Regions from separate parts of the Achromobacter sp. NPDC058515 genome, predicted to be linked through region 1. Evidence: riboswitches for the same ligand, from Rfam matches in the RefSeq annotation. Region 1 holds a riboswitch; the other holds the start of a gene.
The links. Region 1 has a riboswitch for manganese ahead of ACFWP0_RS19305 (sodium:calcium antiporter). Riboswitches for the same ligand answer to the same signal wherever they lie in the genome.
Positions count from the first base shown of each region.

Region 2: linked by a shared signal. The riboswitch ahead of mntP (manganese efflux pump MntP) and the one ahead of ACFWP0_RS19305 (sodium:calcium antiporter) in region 1 are both predicted to bind manganese.

Region 1 covers NZ_JBHXNI010000011.1:100,966-108,244, reverse strand. The annotation lists gene mgtA (magnesium-translocating P-type ATPase) at 1-2,774, opposite strand, end outside; gene ACFWP0_RS19310 (hypothetical protein) at 3,201-3,533, opposite strand; gene ACFWP0_RS19305 (sodium:calcium antiporter) at 3,974-4,978, opposite strand; yybP-ykoY riboswitch at 4,981-5,215, opposite strand; gene ACFWP0_RS19300 (aminopeptidase P N-terminal domain-containing protein) at 5,358-6,701, shown strand; gene ACFWP0_RS19295 (hypothetical protein) at 6,721-7,185, opposite strand; gene ACFWP0_RS19290 (UbiH/UbiF/VisC/COQ6 family ubiquinone biosynthesis hydroxylase) at 7,265-7,279, shown strand, end outside.
Region 2 covers NZ_JBHXNI010000003.1:450,795-458,073, forward strand. The annotation lists gene ACFWP0_RS07975 (flavodoxin family protein) at 1-970, shown strand, start outside; yybP-ykoY riboswitch at 1,029-1,201, shown strand; gene mntP (manganese efflux pump MntP) at 1,212-1,784, shown strand; gene ACFWP0_RS07985 (hypothetical protein) at 1,828-2,553, opposite strand; gene ACFWP0_RS07990 (LysR substrate-binding domain-containing protein) at 2,550-3,491, opposite strand; gene argH (argininosuccinate lyase) at 3,619-5,151, shown strand; gene ACFWP0_RS08000 (Bug family tripartite tricarboxylate transporter substrate binding protein) at 5,174-6,139, shown strand; gene ACFWP0_RS08005 (alpha/beta hydrolase) at 6,154-7,279, opposite strand, start outside.

The sequences.
Region 1 (7,279 bases):
CAGAGGCTCTTGAGCAGTTGCGTCAGGACGCAGTACCCGAGCAGAATGCCCGCCAGCCACGGGAAGTAGCTCCAGGGCAGCGCCTGCAGCTGGAAGTACTCGGCCAGCGGCGAGAACGGCAGCAGCAGGCCCAGCGTCACGACCATCAGCGTCATCCCCATCAAGGGCCAGGAGGCGCGGCTTTGCAGGAAGGGAATCCGGCGCGTACGGATCATATGCACGATCAGCGTCTGCGACAACAGGCCCTCGACAAACCAGCCCGACTGGAACAGCGTCTGGTGCTCGGGGGCGTTTGCCTGGAACACGTACCACATCAGGGCATAGGTGGCGATGTCGAAGATGGAGCTGATGGGGCCGAAGAAGACCATGAAGCGGCCGAGTCCGTCCGGGTCCCATTGCTGGGGCTGCTTCAGCAATTCCTCGTCGACATTGTCGAACGGGATCGCCGTCTGGGAGATGTCGTACATCAGGTTCTGCAGCAGCAGATGGATGGGCAGCATCGGCAGGAACGGCAGGAAAGCGCTGGCCACGAGCACCGAGAAAACATTGCCGAAGTTCGAGCTGGCCGTCATCTTCAGGTACTTGAGCATGTTGCAGAAGGTCTTGCGGCCTTCGATCACGCCATCTTCCAGCACCATCAGGCTCTTCTCCAGCAGGATGATGTCGGCGGCTTCCTTCGAGATATCCACGGCCGAATCCACCGAGATGCCCACGTCGGCGGCCCGCAGCGCGGGCGCGTCATTGATGCCGTCGCCCATGAACCCCACGGTGTCGCCCTGGGCCCGCAGGCTGCGCACGATGCGCTCCTTGTGGGCGGGGGTCAGGCGGGCGAACACATTGGCTTCGCGCACGGCAAGCGCCAGCTGCGCGTCGTCCATCTGCTCGATCTCGGCGCCCAGAAAGACCTTGCGGACCTCGAAGCCCACTTCCCGGCAGACCTTCTGCGTCACCAGCTCGACGTCGCCCGTCAGCACCTTGACCTCGATGCCCGAGGCCTTGAGCGCCGCCAGCGCGGGGCCCGTGGACTCCTTGGGCGGATCCAGGAACGCCATGTATCCCACCAGCACCAGATCGGATTCATCCGCCACGCCGTACGCCTGCTGCGTCGGCGGCATCTCCTTGACGCCCACCGCAATGACGCGCAGCCCGTCGCGGTTCAGCTCCGCCGTCACGCGGCGGATATCGGCGCGGCGGGCGTCTGTCAGCAGATGCACCTCGCTGCCCACGCGCAGGCGCGTGCAGGCCGACAGCATTTCCTCCAGCGCGCCCTTGCAGATCAATTCGTGGTGGTCGCGGCCGTTCTCGGTCTCGTTGACCACGACGGACATGCGGCGACGCGAGAAATCGAAGGGGATCTCGTCGACCTTGCGATAGCGGGCGGCCAGATTCAGCCGGCGCTCCACCTCGGCGTGCTGCAGCACCGCCACGTCCAGCAGGTTCTTGAGCCCCGTCTGGTAGTAGCTGTTCAGATAGGCATAGGCCAGCACGTCGTCGCTGCTGGCGCCATAGACGTCGGTATGGCGTTCCAGCACGATGCGGTCCTGCGTCAGCGTGCCGGTCTTGTCCGTGCACAGCACGTTCATCGCCCCCAGGTTCTGGATGGCGTCCAGGCGCTTGACGACGACTTTGCGCCGCGACATGCGCAAGGCGCCCTTGGCCAGCGTGGCCGTGACGATCATGGGCAGCATTTCAGGCGTCAGCCCCACCGCGATGGCCAGCGCGAACAGCAGCGCTTCCAGCCAGTCGCCTTTCGTGAAGCCGTTGATCAGCATGACGACCGGCGCCATGACCAGCATGAAGCGGATCAGGATCCAGCTCACGCGGTTGATGCCCTGCTGGAATTGCGTCGGAGCGCGGGAGGCCTGCGTGACGCGGCCCGCCAGCTGGCCGAAGTACGTATTCGAGCCGGTGGCGACGACCAGCGCGCTGCCGGAGCCGCTGACCACATTGGTCCCCATGAACGCCATGTTCTCCAGTTCCAGCGAATTGCCGGTTTCCACGCGCTGGGCCATGTGCTTCTCGACGGGCAGGGACTCGCCGGTCAGCGCGGCTTGCGCGACGAACAGGTCCTTGGCGCTCAGGATGCGGCAGTCGGCCGGGACCATGTCGCCCGCGGAAAGCAACACGACGTCGCCGGGCACCAGCTCGGCCAGGGGCACCTCGCGCTGATGGGAGCCCGTGGCGTGCAGCGCGGCGCCGAAAAAGCGCCGGGCGCCGCCCTCGGCCGGCGCCCCGGCATCGCTGCGCAGCACGGTGGCGGTGTTCTGCACCATCGCCTTGAGCGCCTCGGCGGCGCGGTTCGACCGCCGTTCCTGCACGAAGCGCAGCACGGTGGAAATCACGACCATCGAGCCGATGATCACGACCGCCGTCCAGGATTGCTCCTCGGAGGCCGCCATCCGCACATCGGTCAGCCAGGACAGCACCGCCAGCGCGGTCAGCAGCAGATTGAACGGATTGCGGTAGGACAGCCACAGGTGGGCATGCCAGGACAGCGGCTTTTCGTGATCGACTTCATTGGCGCCGTGGCGGTCGCGCGCGGCCTGCGCCTGCGCTTCGGACAGGCCACCCCGGCCGCTGCCGAACAGCATGAACAAAGAGTCAAAGCCCAGGCTCGACGTTTCCAGCATGCGCCGGTTGGCGCGGCGCGAGGCCTCGGAGGACACCGCCGCGGCTTCGCCGCCCTGCTCAAGAATGGGGGCGCGGCGGAAGTGGCGGCCAGTCCGCCGCAGGCCCGCGGCGGACGAGAAAAAGGATTTCAGGAACGTAAACATCGGAGTGCTCCGGTTATTGGAGTTGTTGTTGGAGACACGGACGACCCCGCCCGCGGCGGCTGCGCGCGGGCAGCAGCGGGCCGCGGCTTTCGGGAAGAAAGCCGTCAATCCGCCGCGTACAGGCGTGCGCAGGCGCCGGAGCAATGTTGCCGGTGTCCGGATCGCGTCGATGGCGCGCCGGGGTGCGGAAAACGGAAGGGGAGCTAGCGGGGGAATCGGAACCGGGGCAGGCGTCGCACAGGGTGCGGGCAAGGCCGGGGATTCTGGGCTGCGGACTCCGTACGGACCGGGATGGCTATCCGGCCGGTCGGCTCGCAGTGAGAGGACAGGTCAGACAGGCATGCCGGCGCCGCGCACTGGGCGCAATCGAGGCTCGGGGTCTAAGGCACTAGGCATGATCTCTCCTGTGGATTCGGATGGCGGGCTTCAGGCCATCGCGGCTTGCGCGCCGAAATGCACGTGGCGCACAGCGGGGTTGGCGCTCAGGCGGCGCGCTTGCGACATCAGTTCCGCCCGCAATTCCGGGGGGCAATTGACGGTGATGCAAGCCGACGCCAGATCCGGGTCTTGACCCTGATCGATCTGCACTTGCGAGACATCCAGGCCGGCGGCGCTGAAGTCCAGGCAGATCTGCTTGCGCAAGGCGCCCAGCTCGTCGCGCGGACAGATGACCGTCAGGCGCGATGTGCCGCGGCGGCGGCCCAGGGCGGTGGCGCGGTCCACGCCAGCGCGGCGTAGGAACAAGTCGAAGAAACGCATAACGACCTCCATTGCAAGAATGGGGAGCGTGATCGCGAACACATGCGCACCCGCGCCGCGCCTGGACGGCGTGCACGGCAAACGTGCACGAACGCTGGCGCTGCGACTAGCGGCGGTTCTGGCGGTTTACGTTGGGGAGGGTCCCGGCAGGCTGAAGGCCTGCGCTATTGCCCGGGCGCGAGCCTGGAGCTTGGGATACGCCGCAACCTGAATGACAGGATGCGGCAGATGGAGTTCTGCGTGTTTCCTGTCAGACAGCGACGTCGATGCAAGATCGACAACTTTCGCCGGAATCGGTATTCACGAAGACTGCTCCTGGGATGGATAACAGAACGATTTTACGCGGGTTTCTACTGATGGACAAGGTTTATGCGCTTTTAAGGCGCGGCAAGACGGCAACAGCGGCGCAAGCCCCGTGCGGGCTCGCGCCGCAATCGGCGTCAGGCGTAGAAGTGCCAGCCCAGATAGCCCGCGAACACGGCATACAGGCCGCCGACCGCCGACAGCGCCGGCACGCTCATGGCCGCGCGCCGGAAGCGCAGCCACAGCAGGCCGATGGACAGCATCGTGAACAGGCCCGCCGCCAGCAAGGGCGCGTCCAGCAGCCACGGCGTCATGAAAATGCCCAGCGCGCTGGGGATGGTGGCCTGGATCATCATGGCGCCCGAGATATTGGCCAGCGCCAGGCGTTCCTTGCCCTGGCGCACCCAGATCAGCGCATTCATGATTTCGGGCAGCTCGGTCGCCACGGGGGCCAGCAGCAAGGCGGCCACGTGCGGCGACGCGCCCATGGCCACGCCCAGCAGCTCGATCTGGTTCACGAATACATGCGAAGCCCCGGCGATCACCACCAGCGCCATGATCGTCTGCGCGGCCGCCCAGAACATGGTCGGGTTTTCATCGCGGGGGCGCAGCTTGAGCGGCTCCAGGTCCTCGCAGTCGACCCTTTCCTCGTCGCTGCTGAGTTCGCGCTTGACGTATAGGCCATAGGTGGCCAGGAACAGGATGCCCAGCCAGGGCTTCCAGGCGAAGGCCAGCAGCCCCAGGCCCACCTTGAAGATGAAGATGCCCATGAACCAGGCCTGGTCGCGGGCCAGCCGGCGCTGGTCCGCGTTGATACAGCCGGCTTGCGTCGGACGGCCTCGACGGGCGCGCCACAGCGCCAGGCCGACCACGGCGTAGGCCAGTGTCGCCAGCACCAGCGGGCCGCCCATGGCCGCGCCGACGCCGATGTCTTTCTGCTCGGGAGTGTCGCCGAAGACGACCGCCATGAAGGTGACCGCGCTTTCCGGCAAGGCGGTGCCGAACGCGGCCAAGACGGTGCCGGTGGCGGTGGCGCCCAGGTGGAACCGGTGTCCGACCCATTCAACGCCGTTGACGAAGAACTCGCAGGCGACGTAGATCACTGCCGCGGACAGGAAAAACAGGAACAGGGTGAGCAACATATAGACGCAGCCGGACGAGCAGAAACCAATTGGCGCGACGCAGCGGCTCGCCCGGCTAGGGTGAACGCTACGCGGCCAAAGGTCTCGCCTGGCTGATCCATGCGGCGGGCGTGCCGCGCGCATGGAAACCGTTAGCGCCATGGAGTTCTGGCAACCGCTACGCGGCCCCGAACCACCAAGTCTGTTGACGCTAACTCCTTTGGGGACAAAGGATGGCTACTCCCCAATGACAGAGCGGCGATTGTAGCAGCGGATGCGCGGCCGTCGAGCGAATCCCGAACCGGCGCCGTGGAAACGTCCGCGGGGTGTTGCATTTGCGGGATGGCGGGTAAAGTAAACGCCATCTACCGCCCTTGCGGGGCTTGCGCCCCGGCCCGCCATGAGCCTGCCTCCCGACGATATCGCTCCCTTCGCCGCACGGCGCCAGCGTCTGTTCGAGCGCATGCGCGCCGACGGCGGCGGCATCGCCATCCTGGCGACCGCGCCGGAGGCCGTCCGCAACCGCGACGCGGAGTACCCCTATCGGCACGACAGCGATTTCTTCTACCTGACCGGCTTCACCGAGCCGGGCGCCTGGCTGGTGCTGATCGCCGGCGCGTCCGACCGCGCCGTGCTGTTCTGCAGGCCGCGCCATGTGGAACACGAAATATGGGAGGGCAAGCGATTCGGCCCCGAGGCCGCCGCCGCTTATTTCGGCTTCGACGACGCCCACCCGATCGATGCGCTGGACGAACTGGTGCCCACGCTCATGCTGGACCACGCCACGCTGTACGCGCCGATGGCTGGCGACAAGCGCACGGACGGACGCCTGCATCGCTGGCTGGCCGCGGCGCGCGAGGCGGGCCGCGGCGGCCACGCTCCGCCCGCCCGGCAGCAGGACATCCGCCCGCTGCTGGCCGGCATGCGGCTGATCAAGGACCCCACTGAAATCGCGGCGATGCGGCGCGCGGCGAAGATCTCCGCCGGCGCGCATGTCCGCGCCATGCGCGTTGCCCGCGCGGGCATGCGCGAATACGAGATCGAGGCCGAACTGCTCTATGAGTTCCGCCGCCACGGCGCGCAGTCGGTGGCCTACAACAGCATCGTGGCCGCGGGCGCGAACGCCTGCGTGCTGCATTACCCGGCCGGAGAATCCGTGCTGCGCGACGGCGACCTGGTTTTGATCGACGCGGGCTGCGAAGTGGACAGCTACGCCAGCGACATCACGCGGACCTTTCCGGTGAACGGGCGCTACAGCGGCCCCCAGCGCGCGCTGTACGACCTGACCGTGGCGGCGCAGGAGGCCGCGGCCCAGGCCACCGCCCCCGGCCGCGGGTTCAACGATGCCCACCAGGCCGCCCTGCGCGTCCTGGCGCAAGGCATGCTGGACCTGAAACTGTTGAAAGGATCCCTGGACGGCGTGCTGGAATCCGGCGACTACAGCCGCTTCTACATGCACCGGACCGGCCACTGGCTAGGGCTGGACGTGCATGACGTGGGCGACTACCGCCAGCCCGGCCCGGCCCAGGGGGCCGAGCGCCCCTGGCGCAAGCTGGAAAAGGGGATGATGCTGACCATCGAGCCCGGCATCTACGTGCGCCCCGCCGACGACGTGCCCGAGGCCTACTGGAATATCGGCATCCGCACCGAGGACGATGCACTCGTCACCGACGAGGGATGCGAACTCATCACGCGCGGCGTGCCGGTGCAGGCCGGCGAGATCGAAGCGCTGATGCGGGAATAGGCCCGGGGCCCCGGCCGGCCTAGAGGACGTAGCCGTCCAGCCAGCCCATGGCCACCCAGACGTAGACCACCACCATGGCGATGGCGAACATGGTGACGATGGCGCCGACCAGGCAGGCCAGGATGGCGACCAGCACCGGCCCCCAGCCCGTGGACGACGGCCGGCCCAGGCCGGCGTTGTAGAGCCGGTCGAATTTCTCGTCGGGCATCAGCGAGAACACCGCGCTTTCGATGAACCCGTCGATCATGGGAATGAAAAGCAGGAAGAAGGCGGGGTTGTCGTACCAGACAGGGTAGAAGCGGAACGCGCAGAACAGGCTCGCCAGGGCCAGCGCCGTCACCAGCCAGGCGTGGCGGCGGCCCAGATACCACCAGTGCGCGCCCACGGCGCCGAACAGGCAGGCCAAAAGCCCCACCGCGACCTTGCCGCGCGGGCTGCGGGCGGGAACGGCGGACAGCGAAGAGGAAGCCTGAGCCTGCGTCATGTCAATCAACCGGGAAAGGGACCGTCGCGCCAAGCCGCGCCGGCTGCCCGGGATTGTAGTGGACGGTTAAAATCCGGGCATGACTTCCTCTGCC
Region 2 (7,279 bases), on a different contig from region 1:
GAAGGACGCGCTGGAACGGTTAGAGGCCATCGCATGGGACGCCTATGAAGGCGGGCGCAAGGCGCCCCTGACGGTAAAGGCGGGCCCCGGCTACGCCGATCCCGATTACGACCTGTCGGTGGAATGGAAGGAGACGCGCGACCGCCTGGCGCGCGCCGCGCAAATCCAGCGCGATCCGCATACGCGCTCGCGCGTGCTGGTCGTCATCGGCGCATCGCGCAACGACGGCACCTGTCCGGGCGAAGTCTCCAAGACCTGGCGGCTCGCGCAGATCGTCCGGCAAGAGGTCGAGGCCGGCGGCATGCAGGCCGACATGCTCGACCTGAGCCTGCTGGTGTCGGAGTACCAGTACCTGATCCACCCCTGCAAAGGCTGCGTGTCCACGGCAATGCCGCTGTGCCACTGGCCGTGCAGCTGCTATCCCAACCATTCGCTGGGCCAGGACAACGATGCGATGAACGACATCTACGAGCAATGGGTCGCGGCGCACGGCGTGATACTGGTCGCGCCCACCTATTGGTATCAGTCGCCCAGCCCGATGAAGCTGATGATCGACCGGCTGGTGTGCGCCGATGGCGGCAACCCAGACCCCACGTCGACCGGCGGCAAGGACGTGATGAAGGCCAAGAAAATCGAAATGGACGGCTGGCCCTACCCGAAGCATCTCTCGGGCCGGGCCTATGGGCTGGTGGTGCACGGCGACGTGGCCGGCATCGAGGAACAGCGGCGCGCCCTGAGCGACTGGCTGGACTGGATGGGATTGATCGACGCGGGCGCGTCTTCCAGGCTGGATCGCTACATCGGCTACTACAAGCCCTATGCGACCAGCCACGCTGAACTCGACGAGGACAAGGCGGTGCAGGAAGAGGTGCGCAATGTGGCGCGGGCGGTGGTCAACTGCGTGCCTAGGCTGCGGGCGGCGGATTGGACGCCGCCGGACGCAGGGTTGCGCAATCCCCGGCCGAAGTAGGCGGGCGGCGGCAAAAACCGCATGAGCGGGCGCGCCCGCTTCGAGGTAAAATTTGCTTCCTCCTTGGGGAGTAGCTTCCTTTCAGAATTTTTGCCTGAAAGGGCGTGCGTCAACATTCTTGGCCTGTCCTGGCCATGGCGCACGCGGCCTGCGTGGCTTGGCGAGACCATGGATCTTTCACATTCTGCTGGGCGATGTGAACGGATCCATGTCGTTCTCGCCCAGCAGGATAGACCACCCCATGAATGCACTTTCCACGCTGGTCCTCGCGCTGGCGATGTCGACAGACGCTTTTGCCGCAGCGGTGAGCAAAGGCGCCGCGCTGCACAAACCCCGACTTTCAGAGGCCCTGCGGGCCGGCGCCATCTTCGGCGTGATCGAGGCGATTACGCCTGTCATCGGATGGGGCCTGGGTTCCGTTGCCGCGAAGTACGTCGAGGACTGGGATCATTGGATCGCGTTCTGTATGCTCTGCATCCTGGGGCTGATGATGATCCGCAACGCCTTCAAGACGGCGGACGAAGATGCCGCTCCCGTCACGCGCCATTCGTTCTGGCTGCTGGCGGCAACGGGCTTTGCCACAAGTATCGATGCCATGGCGGTTGGCGTAAGCCTTGCCTTCATCGACAACAACATCGCCGTCACGGCCATCGCCATCGGGCTTGCAACCACCACGATGGTGACGATAGGCGTCATGCTGGGCCGCGTCCTGGGCGATATCGCCGGCAAGCGCGCCGAGATACTGGGCGGGCTTGCCCTGATCGGCATCGGATCCACCATCCTGTATGAACACCTGACTGCCGCCGTTGCCTGAGCCGCGGCGCCGGCGGCGAATCCGGCGCGCGGCGCAAGCCGCTTCAGGCGGCCGGCTCCCATAGGCCGCAGTCCGGGCGCACAACGGCGCGCGCGCCGTCCAGCCAGACCTGTTCTTCATCCAGCCGCGGGGCCGCCGGCGGAGCCGCGTCGAAGGCGACGCCGAGCGCATGCGCGACGCCGGCCGCCTCGATGGGAAGCTCCCAGGTCAGGAACAGTTGCGTGCGGTCCTGGCCGGACGCGAAGTCGGCCTCGTGAAAGCCGCTGCCGTGGCGGGCAATGACGGCATGGGGCTGGCAGGTATCGAACACCATGGCCGTGCCCCGCACGAGCGGAATCCGGTGGCCGGTTCCGGGAAAATGCACATCCAGTCCCTTGTCCTCGCTCAGGAAAAGATTGCAGAAGGCGGCGCCGCCGTACTGCTCGCCGTCATGGTGATATCTGGCGCCTCGGCAGGCCATGAGCGCGATGTCGCTGGACGCCAGCACATCGCCCAGCCCCAGCGAGCGCGTCCAGGCCTGCATGGCCCGCAGGCACTGTCCGTATTCGGGCCAGCGCGCGCGGGTGCGCGCCAAAGGCATTTGCTCGACGTCCCCCGGCTCCAGGAACAAGCGCGTTGCGATCTCGCGTTCCCAATCGGCAAGCAGGCGGGCGGGCAGGGCCGGCACGTCGACCGCGCCCGTCAGCACCACGCCGCCCACACTGCGGCTGCGGATGGCGTCGCCGCTCCAGAAATAGGACGTCAGGCGGTCACGGGGGGCGTGATTCATGTCGAGCGCTGTTCTTGCGCGGCGCGGCGGCGCCGGGCAGGTTGGGAGGGCGGAGCCACGTTCAGGGCGGCGAACGCTTCCTGCACGCATTCGGCCATCCGCCTGGCCAGGATGCCGACCGGGAAGTGGTCGGAGGTCACGCCATAGCTGTGAAACTCGACCTTCTCGGAGAAGGGGATTTCACGCAGGTCCGGCACGAGGAGCGCCCGCGATACGACGGGATTGACGATCGACACGCCGAGCCCCTTGCCGACCATCGTGCATATCGTCGTGGCGTAGGGCGTCTCGATGGAGATGATTCGCGAGTCTTCGGGGAAGTGGCGGTCGATCGCCGCCCTGTTGAAGCTGCCGGCCGGCAAAGAGATGAAATTCTCGTCGTCGAAGTCGGAAGGCTTCAGCGCCTTTTTGGCGGCCAGCCTGTGCGACGCGGCCACGATGCCGACGCCATAGGCGGTATTGATCCGCTGATAGTGCAAACCCGGAATGTCGGTCTGGATCGAGCAAAATCCGATGTCGCAAAACCCGGTGGCCATCCACTTCGCCACCACGTCGGACCCTCCCGTGTTGACCACGACCGGTATGTCCGAGACCTGTTCCCGGAACAGCCGGATGGCGTCCGGCAAGACGCATTGCGTGATGGAGCCCACCGCGGCCACACGGAGCAGGCCCGTGCCCCTTCGGCGGATGGAGCTGGCGCTGTCGTTCAGGGATTCCAGGCCGATGAATGCCCGCTCCACGTCCGCATAGAACGCCTCGGCCTCCGGCGTGGGAACCAGCCGGGTGCCGACACGCTGGAACAGCACAAAGCCCAGCGTCTTTTCAAGCAGGGCGATCCAGCGGCTGACATTCGGCTGCGAGGTATGGAGCAGGCCGGCCGCCGTGGTCATGGAGCGCGTCATCATCACGGCGCGAAAAGCCTCGACTTGCTTGAAGTTCATCGGTGGGTCCCAAAACGTCCAGAACCAATCATATCAATTTTGTATTAGTAGCCGTAAATGTCTGATTTGACGTATGGATTGGCGCGGCGGGAGACTATGGTTTCCCGGTACTTACGCGATAAAGAAAATGGAATCCAAAGTCAGCAGCCGCTTGAAGCAACCTCTCGCCAAGGAGGTGCTTGAACACATTTTTCTTCCGCGCCTGAATCGGGAGTTCCACGCCAATTTCGAGATGCTCAACCAGATCAATCTTGCGCATCTGCTGATGCTGCGCGAGCAGGGCATTCTCGACGCGGGCGCGTCGGCCGGGCTGGCCGAGGCGCTGCTCAGGATGCAGGCCGAGGGGCCGGATGCGGTGGCGCTGGACCCCGCCAGGGAAGAGGCCTATTTCAACTACGAAGCGCACCTGATCAAGCTGGTGGGCCAGGAACTCGGCGGACGCCTGCACACGGCTCGAAGCCGCAACGACATCGGCGCCACCATCGACCGCATCCGCGCGCGGGATTTCGCGGCGCGCATCGGCCGCGCGCTGATCGATGTGGCCGAAGCGGCCCTGGCGCGGGCCGAGACGTTCGCCCATTGCGTCATGCCCGGCTACACGCATATGCAGGCCGCGCAGCCCATCACTTACGGCTATTACCTTTCGGCGCTGGCGGACGCCTGGACCCGCGACGTCGACCGGCTCTTGCATGCGCTGGATACCGCGGACGCCTCGCCCTTGGGCGCCTGCGCGCTGGCGGGCACGTCGTTTCCGATAGACCGCGCCGTCACGAGCTCGATGCTGGGCTTTACCCAGCCGCTGCCCAACGCGCTGGACGGCGTGGCGTCGCGGGACTTCGCGCTGGAGCTGAGCGCGGCGCTTTCGATCATGATGATCACCTGCAGCCGGATGGTGCAGGACTTCTACATCTGGTCGACGCCCGAGTTTGGATACCTGTCCTTTCCCGACAGCATCGCAAGCACCTCCAGCATCATGCCGCAGAAGAAGAACCCGGCGGTCCTGGAGTACTTGCGCGGAAAGACGGGACACCTGATCGGGCTGACGTCGGCCGCCCTTGCGACGGTGAAGTCCACCCATTTCACGCATTCGGGCGACAGCAGCCGCGAAAGCACCCGGACATGCTGGGAGGCATGCGAGGAAGCGCTGAAATCCCTGGCGCTGATGAAGCTGCTGGTGGAGCAGGTGGAGCCCAACCCCGCGCGCATGGCGTCGCGCGCGTCGGAGGATTTTTCAACCGTCACGGACTTGGCGGACCTGCTGGTCCGCAAGGCCGACGCTTCTTTCCGCGACGCGCATCACATCATCGGCGCGGTTGTCCGGCAGGCGCTGGACCTCGGCATGCCGGCCAGGGAAATCACGCCGGCGATGATCCGGGCCGCGTCAGTCCAGGAGCTGGGGCGGGAGATCCTGCTGGAAGCGGAGGACATCGAGGCATGCCTGGATCCGGTGCGCAATGTCGCGGCGCGCCAGTCGGCCGGGGGGCCGGCTCCGCGGCTGGTTCTTGAACATATCGAGGAGCAGAAAGCGCTGCTCGGTAAAAAAAGAAGCGTCATCGACGCGACGGTTCAGCGGGTCGGAGATGCCCGCGAACAGTTGCAGCGGCGCATTCGAGTGCTGGTTTCATCCGACGCCGGCGCACCTGCCGTCCAGGGCGCCTGATTGATTCAACAAGGGGAATTCAATGATGCGGAAATACTTCGTGGCGCTTGCCATTGCAGGGGCGATCTGCCCAAGCGCCCATGCCCAGACCTATCCCAGCAAGCCCATCACGCTGGTCGTGCCATTCGCCCCGGGCGGCACCGTGAACCTGATGGGGCGCCTGCTGGCCAATCATATGTCCGAGGCGCTCGGCCAGCCGGTCATCGTTGAGAACAAGCCCGGCGGCGGCGGAAGCATCGGAGCCAATGTCGTCGCAAAGGCGCCGGCGGACGGCTACACGCTGCTGCTGGCGACGATGGGGCAGCAGTCCATTCAGCCCTTGCTGACGAAGAACCTGCCCTACGACGCCGCCAAGGACTTTGCGCCGGTCGCGCTGTTTTCCACCGTGCCGAACGTGCTGGCGGTTTCCGTCGACACGCCGGCCAGCAATGTCGCGGAGCTGGTGGAGTACGCCAGGCAGAATCCCGGAAAGCTGAACATGGCTTCCGCGGGCATCGGCTCGGTCAATCACCTGACCGGCGAGCTGTTCATGTTCAGGTCCGGCGCCAGGTTCGAGCATGTGCCCTACCGGGGCGCGGGGCCGGCGACGGCCGAGCTGCTGTCGGGACAGGTGCAGGTGCTGTTCGCCAACCTGCCGAACGTGCTGGCTTACGTGAAGCCCGGGAAGGTGCGCGTGCTGGCGGTGGCCAGCGAGAAGCGCAGTCCGGCGATCCCCGATGTGCCCACGCTGGCGGAAGCCGGCGTGAAGGACGCCGTCGTCGAATCCTGGTATGGCGTCATGGCGCCCGCCGGAACCAGCGCGCAGGTGATCGCAAAGCTGCAGGACACGGTAATCGGCATCGCGAACGACAAGGCGCTGATCGCGCAGCTGGCCGAGCAGGGCGCGGTGCCGTACCCCGGCACCAGCGCGGACCTGGCCAGGCTTTCCGACGAAGAGACGGGCCGCTGGAAGCGCATCATCGAAAGCGCGAAGATCCAGACGAACTGAAGGCGGCCTGAGCCTTAGCCGCCGCGGTTCTCGTAGGCCCCTTCGCTTCCTTTGTCGTCTTCCATCGCCGCCTGGGCCCGCTCCAGAAGATGCTGCTTCAGGCGGTCCAGGGCCTCGGGCGGCCAATCGCGCACGTCGGTCACGGCCACCCAGGCGTCCACATAGTGCTGCGGCGCGTACACGTGGCCAAAGCCCATGGGGGTGTTGGTGCCCACGGCCATGTCCAGCGCAAGCTGCAGCATGGTGACCACGGGATACCAGCGCAGCTCGGGCGAGACGTCCGGTCCGAGGGGCTGCTCCATCCAGGCCGGACGGCGGTACAGGTCGTGGTAGTCGAAGAAGGTGACCGGGTCGCTCGCGTACTGCAGGTAGACGACGCGCATCGGGCCCCAGGGCGCGTCGGCGGGCACGGGCGAGCCGTCCTGGTTCATGAAGCGCACGAAGGCGCCGTCCCGCAGTTCCGGCAGCCAGGCGGGCGAGCCCGGGTTGCGGGCGTTGGTGATGGTGCGCCAGACCCGGCTTTCGAAAGGCGGGCCGCTCCACAAGGCGCCTTGGATAGGGTCGCCGATCATCTCGAAGAGTTCGGCTGAGCCGGCGGAGTTCATCGCGCCCAGGCTCAAGCCATGCAGATACAGCCTGGGCCGCCGGTCCTTGGGCAGGGCGGTCCAGTATCCATAGACTTCCAGGAAGAGGGCGCGGGCCGCCTCGGCGCCGTACTCAGGCTGGGCCAGGAGCGACAGCGGGCTGGACAGATAGGAGTACTGCATGGCGACGCTGGCGACGTCGCCATGCTGCAGGTATTCGATGGAGTCCATGGCGGCGGGGTCGATCCAGCCGGTGCCGGTGGGAGTGATCAACACCAGGACGGAGCGCTCGAAAGCGCCCACGCGCTTCATTTCTTCCAGCGCCAGCCGGGCCCGGGCCTGGGGCGTGGCGGCGCCGCGCAGCCCGACGTACACCCTGATGGGCTCCAGCGCGTCGCGGCCGGACTCCGCCTTGATCTCGCTGGCGGTCGGGCCCGAGGCGATGAATTCGCGGCCCGCCCGGCCCAGCTGGTTCCACTGGACCAGCGACGCCGGACTGCCCGTTTTCGTTGCGGCGGTGGGCTGCGGGCGCTCGGGTTCGAGCAGCGCGTCGAAT